Regions from separate parts of the Motilibacter rhizosphaerae genome, predicted to be linked through region 2. Evidence: riboswitches for the same ligand, from Rfam matches in the RefSeq annotation. Region 2 holds a riboswitch; each other region holds the start of a gene.
The links. A riboswitch is a leader RNA that binds a small molecule or an ion and turns the genes downstream of it on or off. The one in region 2 is predicted to bind S-adenosylmethionine.

Region 1: it holds a riboswitch for S-adenosylmethionine, as region 2 does, so the genes downstream of both, EV189_RS09290 (aminotransferase class V-fold PLP-dependent enzyme) here and thrC (threonine synthase) in region 2, are expected to answer to the same signal.
Region 3: it holds a riboswitch for S-adenosylmethionine, as region 2 does, so the genes downstream of both, EV189_RS08385 (glutathione S-transferase C-terminal domain-containing protein) here and thrC (threonine synthase) in region 2, are expected to answer to the same signal.

What each region holds. Positions count from the first base shown of each region.
Region 1 is NZ_SGXD01000002.1:813,206-815,461, forward strand. Features, by position in the region: gene EV189_RS09290 (aminotransferase class V-fold PLP-dependent enzyme) at 1-779, opposite strand, end outside; SAM riboswitch class IV at 821-935, opposite strand; gene biuH (biuret amidohydrolase) at 1,068-1,754, shown strand; gene hpxZ (oxalurate catabolism protein HpxZ) at 1,751-2,173, shown strand; gene EV189_RS09305 (sigma-70 family RNA polymerase sigma factor) at 2,170-2,256, opposite strand, start outside.
Region 2 is NZ_SGXD01000003.1:868,912-871,167, forward strand. Features, by position in the region: gene EV189_RS14760 (MoaD/ThiS family protein) at 1-270, opposite strand, end outside; gene thrC (threonine synthase) at 267-1,517, opposite strand; SAM riboswitch class I at 1,531-1,663, opposite strand; gene EV189_RS14770 (peptidoglycan-binding protein) at 1,739-2,256, opposite strand, start outside.
Region 3 is NZ_SGXD01000002.1:620,946-623,201, reverse strand. Features, by position in the region: gene EV189_RS08390 (amino acid ABC transporter permease) at 1-457, opposite strand, end outside; SAM riboswitch class IV at 684-788, shown strand; gene EV189_RS08385 (glutathione S-transferase C-terminal domain-containing protein) at 840-1,721, shown strand; gene EV189_RS08380 (LLM class flavin-dependent oxidoreductase) at 1,718-2,256, shown strand, end outside.

The DNA of each region.
Region 1 (2,256 bases), on a different contig from region 2:
ACGGCGCCGCCGCCCGGGAGGTACGGCGCGGCCTCGTCCAGCCAGTCCGCGCGGCCCGCGAGCACGCCCGAGCCGTACGGCGCGTAGAGCTTGTGCCCCGAGAACGCCACCCAGTCCGCGCCCAGCGCGGCGAGGTCGAAGCGGCGGTGCGGCACGAGCTGCGCGGCGTCGACGGCGACCCGCGCGCCGTGCGCCTGCGCGACGCGGACGAGCTCGGCCAGCGGCCACACCTCGCCGGTGACGTTGCTCGCGCCCGTGACCGAGACGAGCACGCGTCCGGGCAGCGCGTCCAGCGCGGCGTCGAGGGCGAGCACGGCCTCCTCGGGGCCGGCCGGCACCGGGAGCAGGACGTGGTCGCCGCGCTCGCGCCAGGAGAGCAGGTTGGCGTGGTGCTCGCTCGCGAAGCTGACGACGGTCACGTCGGCGGGCAGGCAGTGCGCGAGCAGGGAGAACGCGTCGGTGGTGTTGCGGGTGAGGACGACCTCGTCGCCAGGGCGGCACCCGAGGAAGGCCGCGATCCGCTCGCGCGACTGCTCGAGCAGCTCGGTGCTCACCTGGCTGGCGAAGCCGGCGCCGCGGTGGACGCTGGCGTACCACTCCTGGGCGCGGGTCACCGTCTCCTGCACCGCGACGAGCGCGGGGGCGGAGGCGGCGACGTCGAGGTCGGCGTACGCGGTGGTGCCCGCCGCGACGGGCACGAGGCGGCCGGCGCCGACGACGGGGAGCGGGGTGCCGGGGACGACGGTGCCGGTGGTGGGGGCGTCGAGGAGCAGCGTCACGGGACTTCTCCAGGTCCGGGGACCCGGAGGACGACTCGGCGGGTCCGCGCTTGCCGAGCCGCACTGCGCGACCGGCCAGGTCGTCACCCGGAGCACCCCGCCGCGGAGGAGGGTTGCCGACCAGCAAGCCGGGGCTGAACGCTGGCACTCGTGACCTGCGTGCAGTCTGTCACAGCCGCCCGCGGGTCGCGCAAGGGGGATCACCCGGACGGAGCAGCGAGCACGCCGCCACTCGCGTTCACGCCGTCCGCACCTCCCGGAAACGCGGCACCCCTAGCGTCCGCCCCCATGAGCGCACAGGTCGTCGCCGACCCCTACACCTGGCCCTACGACGGTGACGTCGACCCGGCCCGCACCGCCCTGCTCTGCATCGACTGGCAGGTCGACTTCTGCGGCGACGGCGGCTACGTCGACGCGATGGGCTACGACCTCGGCCTGACCCGCGTCGGACTGGGCCCTACGGCCGCGGTGCTCGCCGGTGCCCGCGCCGCCGGGATGCTCGTCGTCCACACGCGCGAGGGGCACCGGCCCGACCTCTCCGACTGCCCGCCGAACAAGCTGTGGCGCAGCAGGAGCATCGGCGCCGGCATCGGCGACCCCGGCCCCCAGGGCCGCATCCTCGTCCGCGGCGAGCCGGGCTGGGAGATCGTCCCGGAGGTCGCCCCCGTCGCCGGCGAGGTGGTCATCGACAAGCCCGGCAAGGGCGCGTTCTACGCGACCGACCTCGACCTCGTGCTGCGCACCCGCGGGATCAGCCACCTCGTGCTCACCGGCATCACGACCGACGTCTGCGTCCACACGACCATGCGCGAGGCCAACGACCGCGGCTACGAGTGCCTGGTCCTCGAGGACTGCACGGGAGCCACGGCGTACGAGAACCACCTGGCAGCACTGCAGATGGTCAAGATGCAGGGCGGTGTCTTCGGCGCTGTAGCGACCTCCGAGGCGTTCCTCAAGGCGCTGGAGGCGCGGTGACCGCCGGCGCCACGGAGCAGCTCGAGCTCGACCGCCCGGACGTCGTCGCCGAGGTCCGGGCGGCGTTCACGGCGTACGAGCAGGCGCTCGTCGACCACGACGTGCCCGCGATGACCGCGGCCTTCTGGGACAGCCCGTCCTGCGTCCGCTACGGCGTGGCCGAGCGGCTCTACGGCGCGGCGGAGATCGAGCGCTGGCGGACGGGCGCCACCCCCGTCGGCCGGGACCGGCGCCTCGGGCCGACGGTCGTCGCGACCTTCGGCACGGCGTACGCGGTGGTGAGCACGGAGTTCCGCTACGCGTCGCAGCCCGGGGCCGTCGGCCGGCAGAGCCAGACGTGGGTGAAGCTCGCCGGCACCTGGCAGGTGGTCGCCGCGCACGTCTCCGTGCAGCCGGAGGACGAGCAGCCCGACGGCTAGTCCGCCGGGAGCTCCAGCGGCAGCCCGAAGCCCGGGAACAGGTGCGCGACGTCGAGGAACGACGTGATCCCGGTGACCCGGCC
Region 2 (2,256 bases):
CGCGGGGATGACCGAGACGGACGAGCCGGGCGGCGTCGGGGTGGCGAGGCCCTCGGAGAAGCGGACGTCCTCGTCGCCGACGTAGACGTTGACGAAGCGGCGCAGCGCGCCGCCGTCGTCGAGGACCCGCCCGCGGATCCCGGGGTAGCTCGTCTCCAGCGCCTCGAGCAGGTCGGCGAGGGTCGCCTCGTCGCCCGGCTCTGCGGTCACCTCGGCGGCGCCACCGGTGTAGGTCCGGAGGATCGTCGGGATGCGGACGCTGACGCTCATGCGAGCCCTGCCTTCTGGAACGCGTCGTAGGACGGGGGGATGGTGGCGCTCGGGCCGACGACGGGCGCGACGGCGTCGAGGGTCTTCAGCCCGTCACCGGTGTTGAGGATGACGGTCTCGGCGTCGGGGTCGAGCAGCCCTGCGGCGAGCAGCTTGCGGGTCACGGCGACGGTCACGCCGCCTGCGGTCTCGGCGAAGATGCCCTCGGTGCGCGCGAGCAGGCGGATGCCCTCCACGACCTCCTCGTCGCTCACGTCGGCGATCGCGCCGCCGGTGCGGCGCACGACGTCGAGGGCGTACGGGCCGTCGGCCGGGTTGCCGATCGCGAGGGACTTCGCGATGGTCTTGGGCCGGACGGGGCGGACCACGTCGGTGCCGTCGCGGTAGGCCTGCGAGACCGGCGAGCAGCCCGTGGCCTGCGCCCCGAAGACCTTGTACGGCGTGGCCTCGACGAGCCCGGCCGCGCCGAGCTCCTTGAACGCCTTGTCGACCTTGGTGAGCAGCGAGCCGGACGCGACGGGGGCGACGACCTGCTCCGGGAGGTGCCAGCCGAGCTGCTCGGCGACCTCGAAGCCGACGGTCTTCGAGCCCTCGGCGTAGTAGGGCCGCAGGTTGATGTTGACGAAGCCCCACGGCTGGTCGGCCGCGACCTCGCTGCAGAGGCGGTTGACGTCGTCGTAGCTGCCCTCGACGGCCACCAGCGTGCCGCCGTAGACCGCGGTGGTGACGGTCTTGCCGGCCTCGAGGTCGCTCGGGACGAAGACGACCGAGCGCAGCCCGGCGCGCGCTGCGGCGGCGGCCACCGCGTTGGCGAGGTTGCCGGTGGAGGCGCAGCCGATCGTCGTGAAGCCGAGCTGGCGGGCGGCCGAGAGCGCGACGGCGACGACGCGGTCCTTGAACGAGTGCGTGGGGTTGCCCGAGTCGTCCTTCACCCACAGCGAGCGGATGCCGAGCTCGCGCGCCAGGTTGTCGGCCTTGACAAGCTTGGTCCAGCCGGGCCGCAGACCGGGCTGGGAGGCGACGTCGGCCGGCACGGGGAGGAAGTCCTTGTAGCGCCACAGCGACTGCGGGCCGGCGGCGATCTGCTCGCGGGTCACGCGCGGGACGTCGTAGACGACCTCGAGCGGGCCGAAGCACTCGAGGCAGGCGTAGTGGGGGCCGAGCTCGGTGCGCGTGCCGCACTCGCGGCAGGCGAGGGCGACGGCGGGGCCGAAGGAGGTGACGGAGTCAGAGCTCAGGAGCGTCATGGTGCGAGGCCTCTCCTCATCTTCCCTGCGGTCTTTCCGCAGGCCGGAGTTGGCACCTACTCCACGACGGGCCTCGTGAGGACGAGACGTCGTGGAGGGTTGCCGGGGCTTCAACGGGCCGTTCCCTCTGCCCCTCTGGATGAGCGGTGTTCAGTTGTGGTGCCGTCCTGCCCGGTGGAGCAGTCGGCACGGACCAGGATAGACGATGCTCGCGGGCACCGTCAGGGCGTGCCGAACCACCGGTCCCACACCGGGCCCGGCACGCGGACCGGCAGCGGCGCGACGCCGAGCGCCCGCCACGTCACGGGGCCGACGACCCCGTCGACCGCGAGGTGGTGGGCGCGCTGGAACCGACGCACGGCCAGGGCCGTCGCCCGGCTGAACTGCGGTGCCGGGGCGATCCCGAGCCGCCGCCGCAGCGCCGCGACGGCCGGGCCGTGCGAGCCGCGCTTGAGGACGAGCCCGGCGTACGTCCGCAGGTCGTCGCTCTCGACGCTGACCGGACGGGCGAGCGTCGGGCAGAGCGCGTCGGAGTCGCGGACGTCGTCGTACCACTGGGTCAGCACGACCGGACCGCCGGAGAACGAGGCCTGGTGGCACATCGCGAGCGCGCCCGCGCGGCCGCGGCGCCCGGCGGTGGCCCACACCGGCAGCTCGGAGCGCATGCCGCCGGTGATCTCCCGCCAGCCGTACGCGTACGAGTAGAACCCGACGCCGAAGCCCGCCTCCTGCAGCGCCC
Region 3 (2,256 bases), on a different contig from region 2:
GCGCGTTGAAGTTGAAGACGAGGAGCAGCAGCACGAGCATCGGCACCGAGCGGAAGATCCACACGTAGACCCACGACGCGCCCTGCAGCAGCGGTACGCCCGAGAGCCGGGCGAGGGCCAGCAGCACGCCGAGCGCGCCCCCGAGGACCGCGCTCAGGGCGGTCACCTCGAGGGTGATCCGCAGACCGTCGAGCACGACGGGGTCGACGAACCAGTCGCCGACGACCGTCCACTGGAAGGCGCGGTTGGTGACGAGGCCGTGCACCAGCTGCGCCACCACCACCAGCGTCACCGCGGTCGCGGCCCAGCGGCCGGGGCGGCGCGCGGGCAGCGGGCGGCCGGGGAGGAGCCCGTCGGTGGGGTCGCTGCCGTGGGCGGCGCCCTGCTCGGCTGCCTTCGGGAGCGGGGCCGGGACCGGTGGCGCAGTGCCGGTCTCGGGCGTCTGCGTGGCGCTCATGCGGGATCTCCAGGGCGAGGGGGAGCGCGAGCCGGGGACGCGGGCGTGCGTCCTGCCGAGCCGCGGGGACGGGACCCGCGGTGCCGGGGCGTTTCCCGCAGGTCGTCTGGCGAGGACCGTACGCGGCTTCCGGCCCCCCGGCCGACCGGTTCGAGGACCTGTCCACGATGTGGAACGGGGCGATAGAACGGTTGCCGCTACGAGGATCTCGACGCATGCTCGGAGTCGTCACGAGCGCCAGCGACAAGCCCCGGCTAGCTGGCCGGCAACCCTCCGACCGCGGCGGGGTGCCCCGGGTGAGGACACGGCCGCACCGCGGCAAGCGCGGGTCCGGGCTCCCCTCGTGGGGCTCGGCCTCGTGCTCCCCGACGACAGGAGACGCATGAGCATGGCGACCTGCGCCAGCCCCGTGGACGTGGGGGAGCACGGCACCTACGCGGTGCACCGCGACCCCGGAGACACGCGCCCGGTGTACCGCTTCACCGACCGCATCACGGCGGACGGGGCGAGCGGCTACCCCGCCGTCGGTGGGCGCTACCACGTCTACGCCGGCTGGTTCTGCCCGTGGTCCCAGCGGGTCACGCTGGAGCTGGCGCTCAACGGTCTGGCCGAGGTCGTCTCCGTGTCCTTCGTCGACGACGAGCGCGACGGCCGCGGCTGGGCGTTCCGCGAGACGCACGGGCCGGACCCTGTCAACGGCTTCGCCCTGCTGCGCGAGGCGTACGACCGCACCGAGCCGGGCTTCGACGGGCTCGTCTCCGTCCCGACGCTGTGGGACCGCGTCACCGGCCGCGTGGTGAGCAACGACTTCCGCCTGCTCGGCATCGACCTCGCCACGCAGTTCGGCGCGACGGCTGGCACCTACCCCGAGCACCTGCGCGACGAGATCGAGGCGCTGGACGCGCAGCTGGGCCCCGACGTCAACCAGGGCATCAGCGTGGCAGGGGGCGACGGCCCGGGCGCCCCGCAGGCGCGGGAGCGCCTGCTCGCGCGCTTCGCCGAGCTCGAGGAGCGCCTGTCCGGCAGCAGGTTCCTGCTCGGCGACCAGCTCACCGAGGCCGATGTCCGGCTGTGGGTCTCCGTGGTCCGCTACGACGCCGAGCACAACGTGGGCGGCCGCATCGGCCCGGCGCTGCCGCACTGGCCCGCCCTCTGGCGCTGGGGGCGCGAGCTGTACGCGCTCCCCGCCTTCCGCTCCACCACCCGCTTCGCCTCGTTCACCGGGCCCGGTGCGGTCCAGCTCGAGTGGGAGGGCGAGCGATGAGCCAGCTCCACCTCGCCGTCGGCCTCGAGGGCGCCGGCTGGCACCCCGCGGCCTGGCGCGACCCGGCCGCCGCGCCACACGACCTGCTGTCGGCGGCGTACTGGACCGAGCTGGTCGCGGTGGCCGAGCGCGGGCTGCTCGACCTCGTCACGATCGAGGACGGGCTGGCCCTGCAGTCCGAGCGCGACGACGCGCCGGACGGCCGCACCGACCGGGTCCGCGGCCGGCTCGACGCCGTGCTGACCGCCGCACGCGTGGCGCCGACCACGCGGCACATCGGCCTCGTGCCGAGCGCCACCGTCACGCACACCGAGCCCTTCCACCTGAGCAAGGCCGTCGCCACGCTCGACTACGTCAGCACCGGTCGCGCGGGCCTGCGCGTGCAGGCCTCCCTGCGGCCCTTCGAGGCCCGCCACTTCGGGCGTCGCGAGGTCTCCTTCGTGCCGCGCCAGGGCGTCGACATCGCGGGCGATCCGCTCGTGGTCGACCTGCTCGGCGAGGTGGTCGACTACGTCGAGGTCCTGCGCCGGCTCTG